Regions from separate parts of the Actinocorallia aurantiaca genome, predicted to be linked through region 2. Evidence: riboswitches for the same ligand, from Rfam matches in the RefSeq annotation. Region 2 holds a riboswitch; each other region holds the start of a gene.
The links. Region 2 has a riboswitch for S-adenosylmethionine ahead of ABD327_RS02410 (aminotransferase class V-fold PLP-dependent enzyme). Riboswitches for the same ligand answer to the same signal wherever they lie in the genome.
Positions count from the first base shown of each region.

Region 1: it holds a riboswitch for S-adenosylmethionine, as region 2 does, so the genes downstream of both, thrC (threonine synthase) here and ABD327_RS02410 (aminotransferase class V-fold PLP-dependent enzyme) in region 2, are expected to answer to the same signal.
Region 3: it holds a riboswitch for S-adenosylmethionine, as region 2 does, so the genes downstream of both, ABD327_RS10930 (helix-turn-helix transcriptional regulator) here and ABD327_RS02410 (aminotransferase class V-fold PLP-dependent enzyme) in region 2, are expected to answer to the same signal.
Region 4: it holds a riboswitch for S-adenosylmethionine, as region 2 does, so the genes downstream of both, ABD327_RS11845 (ABC transporter substrate-binding protein) here and ABD327_RS02410 (aminotransferase class V-fold PLP-dependent enzyme) in region 2, are expected to answer to the same signal.

Region 1 is NZ_BAAATZ010000003.1:508,053-512,621, reverse strand. It holds gene groL (chaperonin GroEL) at 1-36, opposite strand, end outside; gene ABD327_RS05600 (hypothetical protein) at 425-1,030, shown strand; gene ABD327_RS37435 (cold shock domain-containing protein) at 1,122-1,355, opposite strand; gene ABD327_RS05590 (MoaD/ThiS family protein) at 1,361-1,639, opposite strand; gene thrC (threonine synthase) at 1,642-2,871, opposite strand; SAM riboswitch class I at 2,887-3,028, opposite strand; gene ABD327_RS05580 (alpha,alpha-trehalose-phosphate synthase (UDP-forming)) at 3,208-4,569, shown strand, end outside.
Region 2 is NZ_BAAATZ010000002.1:329,300-333,868, forward strand. It holds gene ABD327_RS02395 (PucR family transcriptional regulator) at 1-1,002, shown strand, start outside; gene ABD327_RS02400 (hypothetical protein) at 1,013-1,741, shown strand; gene ABD327_RS02405 (PIG-L family deacetylase) at 1,746-2,549, shown strand; SAM riboswitch class IV at 2,607-2,721, shown strand; gene ABD327_RS02410 (aminotransferase class V-fold PLP-dependent enzyme) at 2,765-3,982, shown strand; gene ABD327_RS02415 (PP2C family protein-serine/threonine phosphatase) at 4,083-4,569, shown strand, end outside.
Region 3 is NZ_BAAATZ010000007.1:97,390-101,958, reverse strand. It holds gene ABD327_RS10945 (MFS transporter) at 1-886, shown strand, start outside; gene ABD327_RS10940 (DUF7064 domain-containing protein) at 1,147-2,142, shown strand; gene ABD327_RS10935 (phosphotransferase) at 2,139-3,197, shown strand; SAM riboswitch class IV at 3,280-3,391, shown strand; gene ABD327_RS10930 (helix-turn-helix transcriptional regulator) at 3,402-4,569, shown strand, end outside.
Region 4 is NZ_BAAATZ010000007.1:303,920-308,488, forward strand. It holds gene ABD327_RS11835 (ABC transporter permease) at 1-538, opposite strand, end outside; gene ABD327_RS11840 (ABC transporter permease) at 522-1,499, opposite strand; gene ABD327_RS11845 (ABC transporter substrate-binding protein) at 1,496-3,130, opposite strand; SAM riboswitch class IV at 3,169-3,281, opposite strand; gene ABD327_RS11850 (hypothetical protein) at 3,387-4,088, shown strand; gene ABD327_RS11855 (TetR/AcrR family transcriptional regulator) at 4,125-4,569, opposite strand, start outside.

The sequences.
Region 1 (4,569 bases), on a different contig from region 2:
GGCCTCCTCGTTGAACGCGATCATCTTGGCAGCCATAGGCTCCAGATCCTCCTCGTGTGGATACGGAACATGGCGGATCGGGCAGATGCCCGCGACGGACGGCCCCACCGTTCCGGCAGCCCCATGTGTGCCGCGCGGTGGCGAGACCTCATCGTCCCGATCCAGAAAGCTTTCGGAGTTATCACTCTCACGGGGAGAGTGCCAATCACTGTTTAGCACTCTCCCCCATCGAGTGCAAGCGGGACCACCTCTGAGCAGGCAAGGTCCCACCACGGGCCCGCACCTGGGCGATATGCGGCAACTAACCGTGCGATGGGGCGATGAGCTAGGGTAATTACTTTCTGTAGTCTAGTTTGCACCATGCGTGTTCAGGTGAAGATCCTGGGGGCAAGGGTTACTTCGTCCGATGAGAAGGGGACGAGCAGTGAAGAAGATCTTGGGGCTGGCGCTCTCGGGTGCGATGGTCCTGGGCCTGACGGCCGCCACGGGCACTTCGGCACAGGCCTCCGAGACCTCCGCACGGCAAGAGCAGAAAGAACAGTCGCGCTACCGCCATCGGATCCACACGAAGGTCTGGCCCTACTCCTGGGGCGGACGCCGCGGCGGGGTGAAGGTCCGGGTGTTCCGCCACTCCTACAACGGCCGGGTACCGGTGCCCTACATCCGGGTCTGCCTGCAGAAGAGGACTCCGTACCGCTACCGCACCATCGAGTGCGAGCGCGCCGACCGCTGGGGCCGCGCGGACTTCCGCATGGTCGACCGCGTCTCCTGGTACGACGGGGACCGCGGGCGCGGCCTGCGCCAGACCCGCCAGTCGAGGGGGCGGAACTTCTCGAACCGGTACCGGATCTTCGTCCCGCCGACCTACCGCACCTACGGCCACGTCAGCCGCCCGTTCCGGCTGTGGGACCGCTGGGGCTGGAACGACGGCGACCACGGCGACCGCTACGACGATTACGACGACGGCTGGAACGACTACGACGGAGAGGACAGCTGGAGCGGCTGGCGCAGGACCTCCGTGAACCGGTGACCTCTCCCTTTCGCGCGGCGACGTACGAAACGGAATCCGAAAAGAGAAAGACCCGCAGGGCCGAGCACCTGCGGGTCCCGCGAATTGCGGATCAAAGAGAGCGGACCAGGTCGGCCTGCGGGCCCCGGTCGCTCTGGGTGATCTCGAACTCGACCCGCTGCCCCTGCTCCAGGGTGCGGTAGCCGTCCATCTGGATGGACGTGTGCCGGAAGATACCGGCGGTGCGGGTGGGCGGGGAATTGCTTCGGCCGGGTCCGGCCAGCCATTCGGGAAAACAAAAAAGAAAGGACCCGCCTTTTGACGGGCGGATCCTTTCCACTGTCATCGGCCTCAGCAGCCCCCGGCGACCGCCGGAATGATGGAGACCTGGATGCCCGCGGGAGTGGGCGTGTCCAGGCCCTCGGCGAACCGGACGTCCTCGTCGCCGACGTAGACGTTCACGAACCGGCGGAGCCTGCCCGCGTCGTCCAGGACCCGGGCGGAGATGCCGGAGTGGTTCTTCTCCAGGTCCGCGATGACGTCACGCAGGGTGCCGCCCTCGGCCTTCACCTCGGACTCGCCGCCGGTGTAGGTGCGGAGGATCGTGGGGATGCGAACGGAAACACTCATGCTCAGACCAATCCTGTAGCGCGGAAAGCCTCGATGTTGGGCGCGATGTTGGCGGACGGCTTGGCCACCGAGGCGACCGCGTCCAGGGTCTTCAGGCCTTCGCCCGAGTTGATGATGACCGTCTCCAGCGACGGGTCCAGCAGACCGCTCTCGATGAGCTTCTTCAGCACGCCGACGGTCACGCCGCCCGCGGTCTCGGCGAAGATGCCCTCGGTGCGGGCCAGCAGCCGGATGCCCTCGACGACCTCGGGGTCGGTGACGTCCTCGACGGCCCCGCCCGTCCGGCGCACCGCGTCCAGGACGTAGGGCCCGTCGGCGGGGTTGCCGATCGCCAGGGACTTGGCGATCGTGTCCGGCTTGACCGGCCGGACCACGTCGTGGCCGGCCTTGAAGGCGGCGGAGACGGGGCTGCAGCCCTCGGCCTGCGCGCCGTAGACCTTGTAGGGCTTGTCCTCGACCAGTCCGAGCTTGATGAACTCCTGGAACGCCTTGTCGATCTTGGTCAGCTGGGAGCCGGACGCGATCGGGACCACGATCTGGTCGGGCAGCCGCCAGCCGAGCTGCTCGGCGATCTCGTAGCCGAGGGTCTTGGAGCCCTCCGCGTAGAACGGGCGGACGTTCACGTTCACGAACGCCCAGTCCTCCTGCTCGCCGGCGAGTTCGGAGGCGAGCCGGTTGACGTCGTCGTAGTTGCCGTCCACGGTCACGAACGTGCCGTCGTACACGGCCGTCGTGATGATCTTCTGCTGCTCCAGGTCGGAGGGCACGAACACGGCGCTGCGGATGCCGGCGCGGGCCGCGGCGGCGGCCACGGCGTTGGCGAGGTTGCCGGTGGAGGGGCAGGCCAGGACCTTGAAGCCCAGCTCCCGCGCGGCGGCCAGCGCGACCCCGACGACGCGGTCCTTGAAGGAGTGGGTGGGGTTGCCGCTGTCGTCCTTGACCCACAGGGCCTGCATCCCCAGCGCGGAGGCGAGCTGGTCGGCCTTCACCAGCCGGGTGTAGCCGGGCTCGGTGTTGGGGATCTCGGCGACGTTCGAAGGAACCGGCAGCAGGTCCTTGTAACGCCAGATGTTGTGCGGACCCGCCTCGATGCTCTCGCGCGTCACGCCGCTGAGGTCGTAGGAGACCTCCAGCGGCCCGAAACACTCGGAGCAGGCGTAGTAGGGGCCGAGTTCTACGGTGTTGCCACACTCGCGGCAGATCAGCGCGGTGGCGTTACCCAGGTCGGGCATGAGTACGAGGCCTCTCCCTCATCTTCCCTGTGCCGATCTGGTCACAGGCCGGAGTTGGCACCTCGTCCCGGCCGAAGCCTCGCTATGGGCGCGATGGCGAACCGGGAGGGTTGCCGGGGCTTCGCAGGGCCGTTCCCTCCACCCCTCTGGATGAGCGCCCGTGAGATATCCACGGGCTTGTATGAAGTTGTGTCCCGACTTTACAACAGGTGTCCGATTGCGAGCACGTGGGGTCTCACCCCTTGGACCGTCCTCCGATGTTAGCTCGATCACTCGGTACCGGGTGGGAACGGTCCCCTTCCCCGCCTCCGCGCAGTGGCATGCGACACTCTGGCCATGCAGGTACTCGTCGCCAGCAACCGCGGCCCCGTGTCCTTCTCCCTGTCCGAAGAGGGCGCGCTGAGCATGCGCCGCGGCGGCGGGGGCCTGGTCTCCGGCCTCGCCTCGGTCGCGGCCGGCACCGACCTGGTCTGGGTGTGCGCCGCCCTGTCCGAGGGCGACCGGCTCGCCGCCCGCCAGGACCCGTACGGGCGGCTCGACCGCGCCGGGCACGAGACGGGCGCCGTCCGGATGCTGGACATCCCCGAGAAGACGTTCCACCGCGCCTACAACTCGATCGCCAACTCCACCCTCTGGTTCGTCCACCACCTGCTCTACGACACCCCGAACGAACCGCACTTCGACAGCACGTTCCGGCGCGACTGGCAGTCCTACGAGGCCTACAACTCGGCGTTCGCCGACGCCCTGGCCCAGGACGCCGAGCGTGGCGCGAAGGTCGTCGTCCAGGACTACCACCTGGCGCTGGTCCCCCGGATGCTGCGCGAACGGCGCCCCGACCTCCGCGTCGCGCACTTCTCGCACACCCCGTGGGCGCCGCCGGAGTACTTCCGCCTGCTGCCCGACGACATCGCCGTCGAGGTGCTGGAGGGCATCCTCGGCTCCGACCACGCCGGGTTCCTGTGCGACCGCTGGGCCGAGGCCTTCCTGGACTGCTGCGAGTCGGTCCTCGACGCCAAGGTCGACCGGTTCGCCCGGACCGTCCGGCACCGGGGCAGGACCACCCGGATCGGCGTGCACTCCCTGGGCGTGGACGGCGCGGACCTGCGGGAGCGCGCCGCGCGGGACGACGTCGCCGAGCGCCGGGCCGCGCTGCTGGAGCAGATCGGCGACCGGCAGCTCATCCTGCGCATCGACCGCACCGAGCTGTCCAAGAACATCGTGCGGGGCCTCGCCGCCTACTGGGAGCTGCTGCTCCACCACCGCGAATGGCACGGCCGGGTGGTGCACGTGGCCTTCGCCTACCCCTCCCGCACCGACCTGCCCCGCTACCGCGACTACACCGCCGCCGTCGAACGGCTCGCCTCGGAGATCAACGACGAGTTCGGCACGGAGGACTGGACCCCGCTGATCCTCCAGGTCAAGGACGACTACGCCCGCTCCCTCGCCGCCTTCCGGCTGGCGGACGTCCTGGTGGTCAACCCGATCCGCGACGGCATGAACCTCGTCGCCAAGGAGGGCCCGATCCTGTCGGAGAAGGGCTGCGCGCTGGTGCTCTCCCGGGAGGCGGGCGCGGCCGGCGAGCTGGCCGACGACGCCCTCATGGTCAACCCCTACGACGTCTCCCAGACCGCCGCGAAGCTGAACCAGGCGCTGCTGATGTCGTCCGAGGAGCGCCGCCGCCGCACCGCCGCCCTGGCC
Region 2 (4,569 bases):
AAGGACGTCCACCAGGTCTACTTCGACGTCGGCTACGGCGAGGCCGTCGAGGGCAGGAGCCTGGAGCACCTGCAGAACGCGATGCGGGTGACCTCGCGGATCGCCTGGCGGCACCTGTCGGTGGAGGCCGACCGGCTCGGCAAGTCGCGCTCGCTCATCGCGATACTCGCCGAGGCCAACTTCGCCTTCCTCGACGAGCTGGTCTCCGCCGCCGCGCAGGGCTACGCCAGGGCGCGGGAGAAGGCGGCCGGCGAGCGGGAGCAGCGCAGGAACAGGCTGCTCAGCCTCCTGCTGGCCGACCCGCCGGTGCCCCCCGAGGTGCTCAGGGAGCAGTCGGCGCTGGCCGGCTGGCCGCTGCCGCAGCGGTTGGCGGTGGTCGTGCTGCTGCCCCGCCAGGGCAGCGGCGGCGAGAGCCCCGCGGGTCTGCCGCCGCACCTGCTGAGCGGGCACGACCAGGGCACCCTCTGCCTCGTGATGCCCGACGCCGACGGCCCCGGACGGGTGGACGAGCTCGCCTCCGCCCTCGGCGGCTGGACCGGCGCGATCGGCCCGTCCGTGCCGGTCGAACAGGCGGGGACGTCACTGCGGTGGGCGCGCAGGACCCTGGACCTCCTCACGTCCGGGGTGGTCTCCGGAAAGAGCGGCCGCAGGTCCGGCCTCCTCGTCCGGGCAGAGGAGCACCTGTCCGCGCTGCTGCTGCAGGAGGGCGGGGCGCTGCCCTCCCTGGTGGCCGCGCGCAGGCTCGCCCCCCTGACCAGGGCGGGGGAGAAGCAGGGGCTGCGGCTGGCCTTCACCCTGCTGGAGTGCCTGAAGAACGGCTTCAACGCCACCGGGGCCGCCGCCGCCCTGTGCGTGCACCCGCAGACCGTCCGGTACCGGCTGGGGCAGCTCCAGGAGATATTCGATTTCGATTTCGAGAACCCCGAGTTCAGGCTGGAACTGATGCTGCTGCTCCAGGTGTGGATCCGGGAGGCCTCTGGTGAAAACGCGGGCAGCGTTTAGACTCCCCCGCATGCGTACCGTCGCCCCTCTCGCCCTGCTGGTGTTCGCCGCCGTTCTCTCCGGCCCGGCCCCGGCCCAGGCGGAAGGTCCGCTGACCATTCGCGCCATGAAGGCGTACGGGAATCCCGTCATCGTCCCCGGCAAGAAGACGAAAGTGCCGGTGAAGGTCGCCGTCACCGGCACGAAGATCACCGATGTCGACGTCACCCTCAAGCACGCGGGCGGTAAGGGGTTCGCGCTGATCAGCGATTTGAAGCGGGTCTCGGGAACCGCCGGAGACGGCGTCTGGAGAGGGACCGCCCTGCTCGACGCGAACGACTGGGGCGGCCGCTACACGATCGAGGTCGCGGCCACGGACGGAACGTCCAAGGACGCCTACTACGCCTTCAAGACGGCCAAGAAGACGGGCGCGGTGACGGTCCGGAGGGCCGCCAAGCTCAACGTGGCCGTTGCTCCCCGGCCCGTGACCAAGGGGGCCAAGCTGCGCGTTCAGGGAACCCTGCGGGCCCTGGGGGCGAAGGGCGCCTACGCGGCGTTGAAAAAGCAGAAGATCGAGATCTGGTTCAAGCCGAAGGGCAAGAAGAAGGGCACCCGGATCGCGGTGGTCACGACCAATTCCAAGGGTCGCTATTCGCGCCTCTTCACCGCCAAGAAGGACGGCACCGTCGCGGCCCGCTACAACGGCACCACCGTGTGGCAGAAGAAGGTGACCGGTTGGAAGACGGTGGACGTACGCTGAGTCCATGTTGACCCTGATGGCGGTACACGCCCACCCCGACGACGAAGTGATCAGCACCGGTGGGGTGCTCGCCAAGGCCGCCGCCTCCGGAATCCGCACGGTGCTCGTGACGTGCACCAACGGCGAGCAGGGAGACGGACCGGGCGGGGTGAAGCCCGGAGAGCCCGGACACGACCCGGCGGCGGTCAGGGAGCTCCGGCTCCAGGAGTTGAAGAAGTCGGCCGAACTGCTCGGCATCCAGCATGTGGAACTGCTCGGCTACGCCGATTCGGGAATGGACGGCTGGGACGCCAACCACGCGGCGGACTCCTTCGCCAACGTCGATCTCGACGCGGCGACGGATCGGCTCGTGGCCCTGATGGAGCAGTACCGGCCGCAGGTCGTCGTCACCTATGACGAGAACGGCGGCTACGGGCATCCCGACCACATCCAGACGCACCGCGTCGCGGTCGCGGCCACCGACAGGACGGGGATCCCGGACAGGCTCTACTACACGGCGGTGCCCCAGTCGGGCCTGCAGATGATGTTCGACTACCTCAAGGCCAGCGGGCTGGCCGAGGAGCTGGGCATGGAGGAGCCGATGAACTTCGGCGTCTCCGACGAGATGATCACCACGACGGTGGACGTCGCGCAGTACGCGGAGGCCAAGTTCGAGGCGCTGAGGGCGCACGCCAGCCAGGGCGACAGCATCTTCCTGCTGCAACTGCCCGAGGAGGCCAAGCCGATCGTCTTCGGTGCGGAGTCGTTCATCCGGGTGCGCGGCGAGGGGCCGGACAAGGAGGACGACCTCTTCGCCGGGCTCGCCTGAGACCGCCGGGCCGACCGGGCTGGAAGGGCCCGGCGGGCCTTGCTATAGTCCCGGCTAGGTCATGAGTGCCAGCGCCAAGCCCCGGCTCGCTGGCCGCCAACCCTCCTTCCGCGGTGGGGTGGTCCGGGTGACGACCTGGCCGGTCGCAAGAAGCGTCCGGCAAGCGCGGACCCGTCGGGCACACCCCGGGGTCCCAGGATCCCGGAGGCTGGGTCATGTCCGTTCTCACCCGTATCCCGCAGCTCGTCGGCGCCGACGCCCCCGTTCCCGTCACGACGGGCGTCGTGCCGTACGCGAACTTCGACTACGCGGCTTCGGCACCGTGTCTGGAGAGCGTGCAGGAAGCCGTCACGCGGGCGCTCCCGTACTACAGCAGCGTCCACCGCGGCGCCGGGTACGCCTCGCAGGTCACCACGCGGGCCTACGAGGAGGCGCGCGAGAGCGTCCGCTCCTTCCTCGGCGGGCCGCAGGCCGTCGTCTTCACGCGCAACACCACGGACTCGTTCAACCTGCTGGCGCGGGCGCTTCCCGTCCCGACGTCCGTCGTGGTGTTCGAGTCCGAGCACCACGCGACCCAGCTGCCGTGGCGCAACGCCGTCCGGCTGCCCGTCCCCGCGAGCCCGATCGAGGCGCTGAGGGCCGCCGGCGAGGCGCTGCGGGTCTGCCCGCAGGGGCCGCGCCTGCTCGTCATCACGGCGGCCTCCAACGTGACGGGCGAGCTGTGGCCCGTCCAGGAGTTCGCCGACCTGGCGCACCGCCACGGGGCGCGGATCGCGGTGGACGCCGCCCAGCTCGCTCCGCACCGTCCGCTGGACGCCCGCGACCTGGACTACGTCGCGCTGTCGGGACACAAGCTGTACGCCCCGTTCGGGGCGGGCGTCCTGGCCGGCCGCGCGGACTGGCTGCGTGCCGCGGCCCCCTACCTGAAGGGCGGCGGCGCGAGCCGGAACGTCGGCTCCGGCGGCTCCGTGGAGTGGGCGGCGGACGCCGAGCAGCGCCACGAGGCGGGGACGCCGAACGTGCTCGGGGCGATCGCCTTGGCGGCGGCCTGCGAGACGCTCACCGGCTGGGAGGACCTGATCGCCGAGGAGGAGCGGCTGCTCGGCAGGCTCCGGGAGGGGCTCGCGCAGCTCCCCGCCGTACGGGAGCTGTCGCTGTGGGGCCCGGAGCACCCCCGCGTCGGGATCGTCTCCTTCACCGTGGAGGGGCGTTCGGCCCGCTCCGTGGCGGAGTACCTCTCGGCCGAGCACGGCATCGGCGTCCGGGACGGCAAGTTCTGCGCGCATCCGCTGGTCCGTCACCTGCTGGGCGGCGAGGGCGGGTGCGAGGGCGCCGACGGCACGGCGGTGCGCGCCAGCATCGGCCTGGGCACCACGGACGAGCACATCGACCGGCTCATCGCGGCTTTGCGAACGTTCACAGACGCGACCTGACGGATGACCTTGCCCGGACAGGCCTGGAGTACCACTATGAACGGCATTACCAGTCGCTGATCCACGGGCGTTCTCGGACGTCCCAGGGCGGGAGTAGGCCGTGCGCGCTGAAGTGACCGTCGAGTGGCCCGAAGAACCGTTGCCGGCTCTCGGCGACCCCGGAGGGATGCCCGTGGAGCGGCTGATGGGCGAGCTTCCCGCCCTCTGGCCGCTGCTCTCGGAGAGCGTCGCGCGGACCGGCCCGGGGTTCTTGTATCCGGGTTCGCTGCGCTGGGGGCCGGAGCGGGGCTGGCAGATCCTGCGCGTCCCGCCGCACGGGGCGGGTGAGGAGCCCGTCCCGGAGACTCCCGGCGCGCGGGCACGCGACGTCTGGGCGGTGATCTGCGGGCTCGTCACGCTGGCCGTCGGACGGCCTCCGCGTGACCTCACCGACGCTTCGCTGCTGTTGGAGCTGCACGCGGGGAACTCGCCGCACGGGCTGGACGCGGTCGTGCGCGCCCTGCTCGCGGGGAACGACCCGGGCGGCGTGGTGGCGGCCGTGACCCGTCCCTGGGACGAGGGCGTCTCGGTGCGGATCGCGGCCGAGA
Region 3 (4,569 bases), on a different contig from region 2:
GTTCGACTGGCGGGCGGTCTTCCTCATCAACCTCCCGGTCGGGCTGCTCCTGCTGGTCGGGGGCCTGCGGGCGCTGCCCCGGCACGAGGCCCCCGGCGGCGCGTTCCCCGACGTCCTGGGCACCGTCCTGCTCACCGTCGGCCTGGGCGCCGCGGTCGCCGGGCTGACCGAGGGCGACCGCTGGGGCTGGCTCGACCCGCTCACCCTCGTCCTGCTCCTGGGCGGGGTGGCCCTGACGCTGGCGGCCCTGGCCCGCTCGCGCCGCCACCCGTCCCCGGCCGTGGAGACCGGGCTGTGGAGCAGCCGCCGCTTCGCCATGTGCAACGTCGCCTACTTCGTCTTCGGCGCCCCGATGTTCGCCTGGCTGCTCTCCGGCGCGCTGTTCACCACCGGCATCTGGGGGTGGAGCATCATGGAGAGCGCCGGCGCGCTGTCCATCGGCGCCTTCGCCTCCATGGTGACCTCGGTGATCGCCGGGCGGGTGAACGACCAGGGCAAGCACCGCTGGGTCATCGCCCTGGGCACCGCGATGTTCGCCGCCTGCTGCGCGATGATGTCCACCGACCTGTTCGGCGCCGAACCGGACTTCTGGGCGGCCTGGGTCCCGGCCTCGCTGCTGGGCGGCGGCGGCCTGGGCCTGGCCATCACGGGCCTGGGCGTGGTCGCCGCGACGAGCCTGCCGCCCATCCAGTTCGCCGCGGGCCTGGGCATGAACATGACCGCCCGCCAGCTCGGCGGCGCGCTGGGCATCGCCGCCCTGGCCGCGGTGATGTCCGCCGACCGGCTCCCGTTGGACAACTTCCACACGCTCTACCTGGGCTGCGCGATCGCCTCGGCCGTCGCGACGCTCATCGTCCTGGCCTTCCCCGCTCCGGCCGAGGACTGAGGAACGAGGGGGGCCGCACGGCCGGAGAAGCGAGGGCCCCCGCCCCCACCGCGAGGCGCGGGGGCGGGGGCCCTGCCCGCGTTCCCGTCCGAGTGCGTCCGGCACCCTCCGAGCGACCGTCGAGCCGCCCTTGCCGGGAACGTGTACTACCGCGCAGGGGTCTTCATCATTCTGGTTTTTGAACTCTGTTCTATTTTGTTGGCTCTTGTGACATCGTTCGGCGAACAACGTCATGCGTCCGTCTGAGGAGGAGCGACCGCATGGTGAGGATCGTGGAACACGGGACCTGGCGACTCACGGAGGAGGACGAGTCACGGCACGCTCCGGGGGAGGGGATGCTGTGGAACGAGTCCTACTACTTCGACTTCGCCACCGAGGACGGTTCGCTCGGCGGGTACGTCCGGCTCGGCCTCTACCCGAACTGGGGACGGGCCTGGTACTGGGCCTGCGTGGCCAGGCCGGGGCACCCGCTCGTCATCGTCGCGGACGACGACGCCCCGCTGCCCGCCCCCGGTGAGACGGCGGTGCGGACGGACTCCTACCGGGCCTCGCAGGAGATCCCGGAACCGTTCGGCCCCGCCCGCGTGAGCCTGGACGCCGTCGCGCACGTGCTCGCGTCCGCGACGGACGCCTACGGAGACCTCGGCGGGACCGAGACGACGAGGCTCGTCCTGGACCTCGAATGGGACACCGTCGGCGGCGCGTACCCGTACAAGGACCTGCCGCGCTACGAGATCCCCTGCACGGTCTCGGGAACGGTCCGGGTGGGCGACGAGACTTTCGACGTCACCGCCTCGGGGGAGCGGGACCACTCGTGGGGAGAGCGGGACTGGTGGTCGGTCTCCTGGCTGTGGAGTTCGGGGCGGCTCGACGACGGCACCTGGTTCCACGGGATGCAGGCCAACGTCGGCTTCCCCATGGAATGGCCGTCGTTCACCGCCGCGCGTGAGGAGGGTCCGGTCCACCTCGACGGCTTCCGCGCCGAGACGGTCTTCGGTCCGGACGACCTGCCGGAGTACTCGCGGCTCGGGCTGAAGGGCGCGCCGATGACCGCGACGCCGACGGCGTTCGCGCCCGTCGCGGTGACCTCCCCCGACGGCGTCCTCGCGTACTTCCCGCGAGCCCTGTGCCGTTTCGAGGCCGAGGACGGCCGCACCGGACACGGCTGGACCGAATGGCACCAGCCGCCGGGGTGGCGCGACCACGACTGGGCGCCTTCCCCGAACTCCGCCGACGACCAGGAGGACCGGTCATGACCGCCCCCGCCCTTCCCGGAGCCCACGGCCTGACCGCCGCCTGGCTGACCGAGGCCCTCGCGCCCCGCCTCGCCGGAGTGAAGGTGACCGGCGTCGACGCCGTTCCCGTCGGCACCGGCCAGGTCTCCGACACCTTCCGCCTGAACCTCGCCTACGAGCGGCCCGTGGACCTGCCCGCCACCCTGGTCGCCAAGGTCCCCGCCCTCGACCCGGCGAGCCGCGCCGCGGCCAGGGCGATCCGCACCTACGAGATCGAGGCGGGTTTCTACACCCACCTGGCGCAGGGGCTGGCCGCCGCGATCCCCGTCTGCCACTTCAGCGCATACGAGCCCGGACAGGACGACTACACCGTCATCCTGGAGGACCTCGCCCCGGCCCGCCCGGGCGACCAGCTCGCCGGCGTCACCGCCGAGGAGGCCGCGGCGGCCGTGGACGAGCTCGCGATCCTGCACGCGGCCGGCTGGGACTCCCCGGACCTGGCCGCCCTCCCGTGGCTGAACCGCCACGACGCGGCCTCCTCCGAGTTCACTGCGGCGATGGTCACCGGCCTGTACGACGGCTTCCGCGACCGCTACGCCGAGCGCCTGACCCCCGAGATCCTCGCGCTCATCGAGGATTTCCTCCCGCGCATGGCCGCCTACCTGGCTCCCCGTCCCGGTCCGGCGAGCCTCACTCACGGCGACTTCCGCGCCGACAACCTCCTGTTCGGCCGCTCCCGCCCCTACATCGTGGACTGGCAGACCTGCACCTACGGGTCCCCGCTGTCCGACCTGTCCTATTTCCTGGGCTCCAGTCTCCCCACGGAGACCCGCCGCGCCTGCGAGCACGCCCTCGTCCGCCGCTACCACGCCTCCCTGGCCGCGAGTGGCATCCCCCTGACCTGGGACGACTGCTGGACCTCCTACCGCGAACACGCCTTCCACGGCATCACCATGTCCATCGGCGCCTCCATGCTCGTGGAGCGCACCGACCGCGGCGACGACATGTTCTGCACCATGACCGCCCGCCACGCCGACCACGCCCTGGACCTGGACTCCCTGTCCCTCCTCCGCTGAGCCGGGGAGGGGTGAAGATTCAACGAAAACGGGATGGATCTATGGTTTTCCTACTTAATTAGTGTGTATTCTGGCGATGTTCGGCAAGGAGCGCCAGCGCCAAGCCCCGGCTCGCTGGCCGGCAACCCTCACTGCTGCAGGGTGCCCCGGGTGACGCCAGGCGGCGTGCCTCGAGCACGTCGCAAGCAACAGTGAGGACGGACCATGCGGTATGCCCCCCCGATCACACCGGCCACCGTCAAGAGCCTGGTGCGGACCGGGCACCCCGAAGAGGCGGCACTCGCCCTGGCGGAGTTGGAGTCGGGACCCGACCCGAGAGGAACGGTCCGATCCCTGCGGGACTGGGCGTCCTGCTGGTACCCCGGTCTCCTCGGTCCGTCCCGGGACGCGTGCGCCTCGCCGCCCCCGATCTGCGAGGGCCTGGACGCGCTGCGCGAGCTCATGTCCACCGGCGCCGGGGACGAAGCGGTGGCCCGGGCCGAACGGGTGCTCGGCGACTGCCCGATGGGCTCCGGCGCGCTGGAGCCGCTGCTGGCCTCCCTCGCCACGCTCGTCTATGCCGACCGCGCGGACAGGGCCGCCCGCTGGTGCGAGCCGCTGCTGGAGCAGACCACCGCGCACTGCGACCCGGTCTGGCTCGGCGCCTTCGCCGCGATCCGCGCCGAGAGCGCCTTCCGGCAGGGCGACCTCCCGGCCGCGGTGGAGGCGGTGAGAACGGCGCTGACGCATATCTCGTGGCAGAGCTGGGGAGTGGCGATCGGCATTCCCTTCGCCATCATGATCTCGGCCAAGGCGGTGATGGGAAAGAATGAGGACGCGCTTCGCTACCTTGCCGTCCCGGTTCCTCCGACGATGTTCGAGACGCCTGCTGGACTGCATTATCTGGCGGCTCGCGGATATTTTCGCCTCGCTGCCGGAGATGCGGAGAGCGCTTTCGCCGAATTCCTGGAGTGCGGCGAGCGGATGCGGCGCTGGGAGGTCGACCTGCCCGGCCTGGCGGCCTGGCGGATCGGGGCGGGCCGGGCCGCGCTCGAACTCGGCCGCCGCCGCGAGGCCCTGGCGCTGGCCGAGGAGCAGCTGGACCGGCTGGACCGGTTGGGCGCCGGGCGCACCCGCACCCGGGGGCTGGCCCTGCGGCTCCAGGCTGAAGCCGGCACCCCGCGCCGGCGGGGGGCTCTGCTGGAGGAGGCGGCGGCGGTACTGGAGGAGGCCGGGGACCGGCTGGAGCTGGCCGGCACGCTGAGCGCGCTGGGCAAGGCCAGGGACGCCGGAGGCGATCGTGCGCGCGCCCTCGCCGCGGGGGCCAGGGCGCGCGCGATCGCCGCGTCCTGCGGACTGCCCTCCGACCCCGGGCAGGGAGAGGAGGTCCCGG
Region 4 (4,569 bases), on a different contig from region 2:
CGCGGGTGAGTCCGAGCGACGTCGCCGCCTCCACGAAGCCCGCCCGCCGGATGACCGCGACCTGCGTCCGGATCAGCCGCGCGTACTTGGGCACCATGAAGAAGGCGATGGCGAGCACCGTGTTGAACACGCCGGGACCGGTGATGGTGATGACCAGCAGCGCCAGCATCAGCGTCGGGATGGACAGGACCACGTCGACCAGGCGCATCAGCGTCTCGTCGGCGATCCGCCCGCCGAGTCCCGCCGCCAGCCCGATGACCGTTCCGGCCGCGATGGACAGCGCGGTCACCCCGAGGCCCGCCAGCAGCGAGGGGCGGGCGCCGTGCACGATGCGGGTGAGCAGGTCGCGGCCGTTGGCGTCGGTGCCGAGCGGGTGGTCCGCCGTCGGCCCCTGCAGGGCCGCCAGCATGTCCGTCCCGTTCGGGTCGCCGGAGACCAGCAGTCCGGGGAACACCGCGGCGGCGATCAGGAGGACGAGGAAGACCGCGGCGCCCCACACGCCGGGCCGCGGCGTCCGGCATTCACGAACCCGGCTCATGGGCACCTCGCAACCGGGGGTCGATGACCAGGTAGAGCAGGTCGAGGAGGATGTTGACGACGACGTAGACGCCGCTGGTGAGGACGACCACGCCCATCACGACGGGCAGGTCCTTGCCGGTGACCGCGTTCAGGGTGAGCTGGCCGAGCCCCTGCCGGGAGAAGATCATCTCGATGGTGACGAGGCCGCCGAGGACCAGGCCGAACAGCCAGCCGCCGAGCGTCACGGCGGGCAGCAGCACGTGCCGCAGCGCATGCCTGAACCGCACCGCCAGGTCGGACAGGCCGCGGGCCCGCGCCGTCAGCACGAACGGCTCCTCCAGGACGGTCTCCAGACCCTCCCGCATCACCTGGCTCAGCAGGGCGGTCACGGAGATCGCCACCGCGACGGCCGGCAGGACGAGCCCGGAGAACCCGTCGCCGCCCGCGGCGGGGAACCATCCGAGCTGGAAGGAGAACACCGTCAGCAGCAGGATCCCGGCCCAGAAGACCGGCACCGAGATGCCGACCAGCTCGAGCCCGGACACCACTCCGCGCAGCAGCCGACTCCTCTTGGCCGTCAGCAGGGACAGCAGGATCGCGGTCACCGCGGCCAGGCCCAGACCCGTCAGGGTGAGCTGGAGCGAGGGGACGGCCTGGCTGGAGATGAGCGAGGACACCGAGTCGTGCAGCTGGTAGGAGTGGCCGAGGTCGCCCTTCAGGACCCGGCCCAGGTAGGCGAGGTACTGGACGTGCACCGGCTCGTCGAGCCCGTAGTCGGCGACGATCTGCGCCCGGACCTCCGGCGTCACCGTGGACTGGCCGATCAGCGTGTCCTCGATGCTGCCCGGGGTCAGGTGCAGCGAGGCGAAGGCGAGTGTGACCGCGCCCCACAGCACCAGCAGCGACGCGCCGAGCCGGACGAGGGTCCGGCGCGCCACCGGGTGTCGTGCGGGCGTCCTGCTCTTACTCACCCGGCTCACTTGGTCACCCAGGCGCTGTAGAAGGTCGGGTAGGCCTGCGGCTCCCATCCGATGCCGTGCGCCTTCTTCGACGAGCCCAGCACGTAGTTGAAGACGTAGACGGGGAACACGGCGACGTCGGTGTTCACCTTCTGCTGCACCTTGGAGTACAGGGCGGCGCGTTCGGCGAGGTCGGTGGTGTTCAGGGAGTCGTCGAGCCAGCCGTCGACCTCCTTGTCGGTGTACTTGGCCTGGTTCTGGCCGTACTGCTCGGCGTTGGTGATGCTGGAGGACGAGAAGAGGTTGCGCAGGGCGTCGCCGTCCGCGCGCTGCCAGCTGAAGTCGGCCAGGTCGTAGTCGCCCTTGATGACTTTGGGCAGGTATTCGGCGACGGTGACGTCGTCGAACGCCACGTCGAAGCCGATCTTCTTGGCCTCGGCCTGGATCTGCTGGGCCAGGGTGTCGCGCTGTTCGCGGGCGAACGCCTTCAGGAACGGCCAGCGGACGGTGAGGCGCTCACCGTCCCTGGTGCGGTAGCCCTGGTCGTCCCGGCCGGTCCAGCCCGCCTCGTCAAGCAGCTTGGCGGCACCGTCCGGGTCGTACTTCCACTGGGTCTCGGTGCTCTTGTCGTACCCCTGGGTGGCGGGCGAGATCGGGCTGAACGCCGGCTGGAAGACGCCGAAGTACAGCTTGTCGACGACTGTCTTGAAATCGATGCCGTCACGGAACGCCTGGCGGACCTTCACGTCCTTGAACACGCCGCCGGCGGTGTTCGGGTAGTAGCTGTAGTTGCCGCCGGGGGCCTGCTTGGTCTGGAGCGTGAAGCGGGAGTCGGCCTTGAGCTGCTTGACGTTCACCGGCGGCACGCTGGCGATCCCGTCGACCTGGCCGCTGGTCAGCGCGCCGAGCCGGACGGAGTCCTCGGCCAGCAGCTTGATCTCCAGTTTCTCCAGGTGGGCGGGACCGGAGTGCGCGGCGGTCGGAGGCGCCCAGTCGTAGTCCGGGTTGCGGTGGTAGGTGATGCCCTGGCGCGGGGTGAACTCGTCGATGACGAACGGGCCGGTGCCGATCACCCGCTTGGCCAGCTCCTCGGGGCCCTTCTTCAGCGACTCCGGCGACTGGATGCCGAAGTAGGCGGTGGCCAGCGCGGCGAGGAACGGCGAGTGCGGGCGGGAGAAGGAGACCTTCACCGTCCGCGCGTCGACGACCTCCGAACCGGTGTAGGGGGCGATGAAGCCGGCGGCGAGCTGCGACTTGGTCTTCGGGTCCACGATGTGCTCGAGGTTGGCCTTGACGGCGGCGGCGTCGAAGACCGTGCCGTCGCTGAACTTCACGCCCTCGCGCAGCTTGAACGTGTAGGTCTTCTGGTCCGCGGAGATCTCCCAGGAGGAGGCCAGCCAGGGGTGGATCTTCCCCTGGTCGTCCAGCGTGACCAGGGAGTCGAGCACGGGCCTGGTGTAGAGGCCGGTGATGTCCTGCGGGCTGGCGTGCGGGTCGAGGTTCGTCGGTTCGGTGTTGACCGCGTAGACCAGCGTCCCGCCCTTGACCGGCTCTCCCGATTCCGCGTCGGCGTCCGCGGAGGTCCCGCCGCCGCAGGCGGTGAGGGCGAGGAGGGCGGTCAGCAGGAGGGCGGAGGTGCGAACTGCGTACATGTGGGGGGTCATGCCTTTCCACCGAGAGCCCCTGACGGGGCCCGCTCATTGCGGCGCTGGATCACGCCGCCAGGTGATCCCCGGGAGCACCCCGCGCGGGAACGAGGGTTGCCGGCCGACCAGCCGGGGCTTGACGTCGACGCTCTTTACCTACTTAAAAGGTAGGAAAATTAGAGTTAGATGTCAACGGTGCCCGGGAAACCGGGTCCGATCATGGCTCGATACACTCGGGCACCCATCCCCCGGAGGCTCCCCCATGCACCGCCTGCTCGGCCTGAGCGCCCTGCTGCTCGTCCCGCTCACCGCCGCGCCCGCGCAGGCCGCCGGAGCGGACGTCGTCTTCACCTACGACAAGAAGGTCGTCGTCCAAGGGCCCGGCACCTGCGTGCCGGCGAACATCAGGGCGGCGGCCACCGCGCCCTCCGGCTCGACCTTCCGGGCCAAGCTGTACGACTCCCGCGGCCGGGGCGGCTGGATCTCGTCGAAGCTCTCGGCCGGGGAGGACGCCTACGAGCTCGGCACCGGCTGCTTCACCGAAGAGGACACCGGCAAGTGGCGGCTCCAGGTCATCGTGACCGGCCGGGGCGGCAGGACGATCGCCGACGAGAGCTTCTTCTGGTGGCAGAAGCACGACACGAAGTTCACCGGCTTCAACGCGGGTCCCGAGCCCGTGCGCAAGGGCCGCAAGCTGACCGTGTCGAGCAGGCTCGTCCGCTGGAGCGACCGGCCCGAGCGCTACATCCCCTACTCCGCCCGCAAGGTCCGCCTCTACTTCCGCGCCCAGGGCACCTCGAAGTGGACGTACAAGGCGACCGTGACCACCGGCCGGGACGGCCGCTTCACCCGCGCCTTCACCGCGGACCGCGACGGCTCCTGGCAGGCCCGTTTCGACGGCACCTCCCGTTTCGACGCCCAGACCTCCGGCTCCGACCACGTCGACGTCCGCCCCGCGTCCTGACCCGTCGCCCGGTCGGCGGGGCTGCCGGGCAGCCCCTCAGAGCAGAGCCTCACGCGGGTGGGTGATGTTCTTCATGAACGTCCAGAGGGCCTCGGTCAGGACCTCGGGGTCGGGCCGGGGCGTCCGGTTGAGCGCCAGGCTCAGCGCCGAGCGCAACCCGCCCATGAGGCAGGCCGCCAGCAGTTCGAGGTCGCCGTCGGCGGCCCCCTCCCCGCGGCTGCGGGCCCCCGCGAGGTTGCGCGCGGCCCGGTCGATGATCAGCCTCATGTACTGGGCCTCGACTTCGGCGGCCTGGATGTCCCTGCTCATCTGCCCCAGGATCGTCGGCGCGAGCGGATCGGCGTACAGATGCCGCACCAGGGCCGCCATCCGGGCCCTCTCCCGCGCGACCCAGGTCTCGCCCGGAAACCCGCGGAACACCACGGCGTCCACCTGGTAGTAGAAGCGCGCCAGAAGCGCGCCGAGCAGCCCGCTCTGCGTG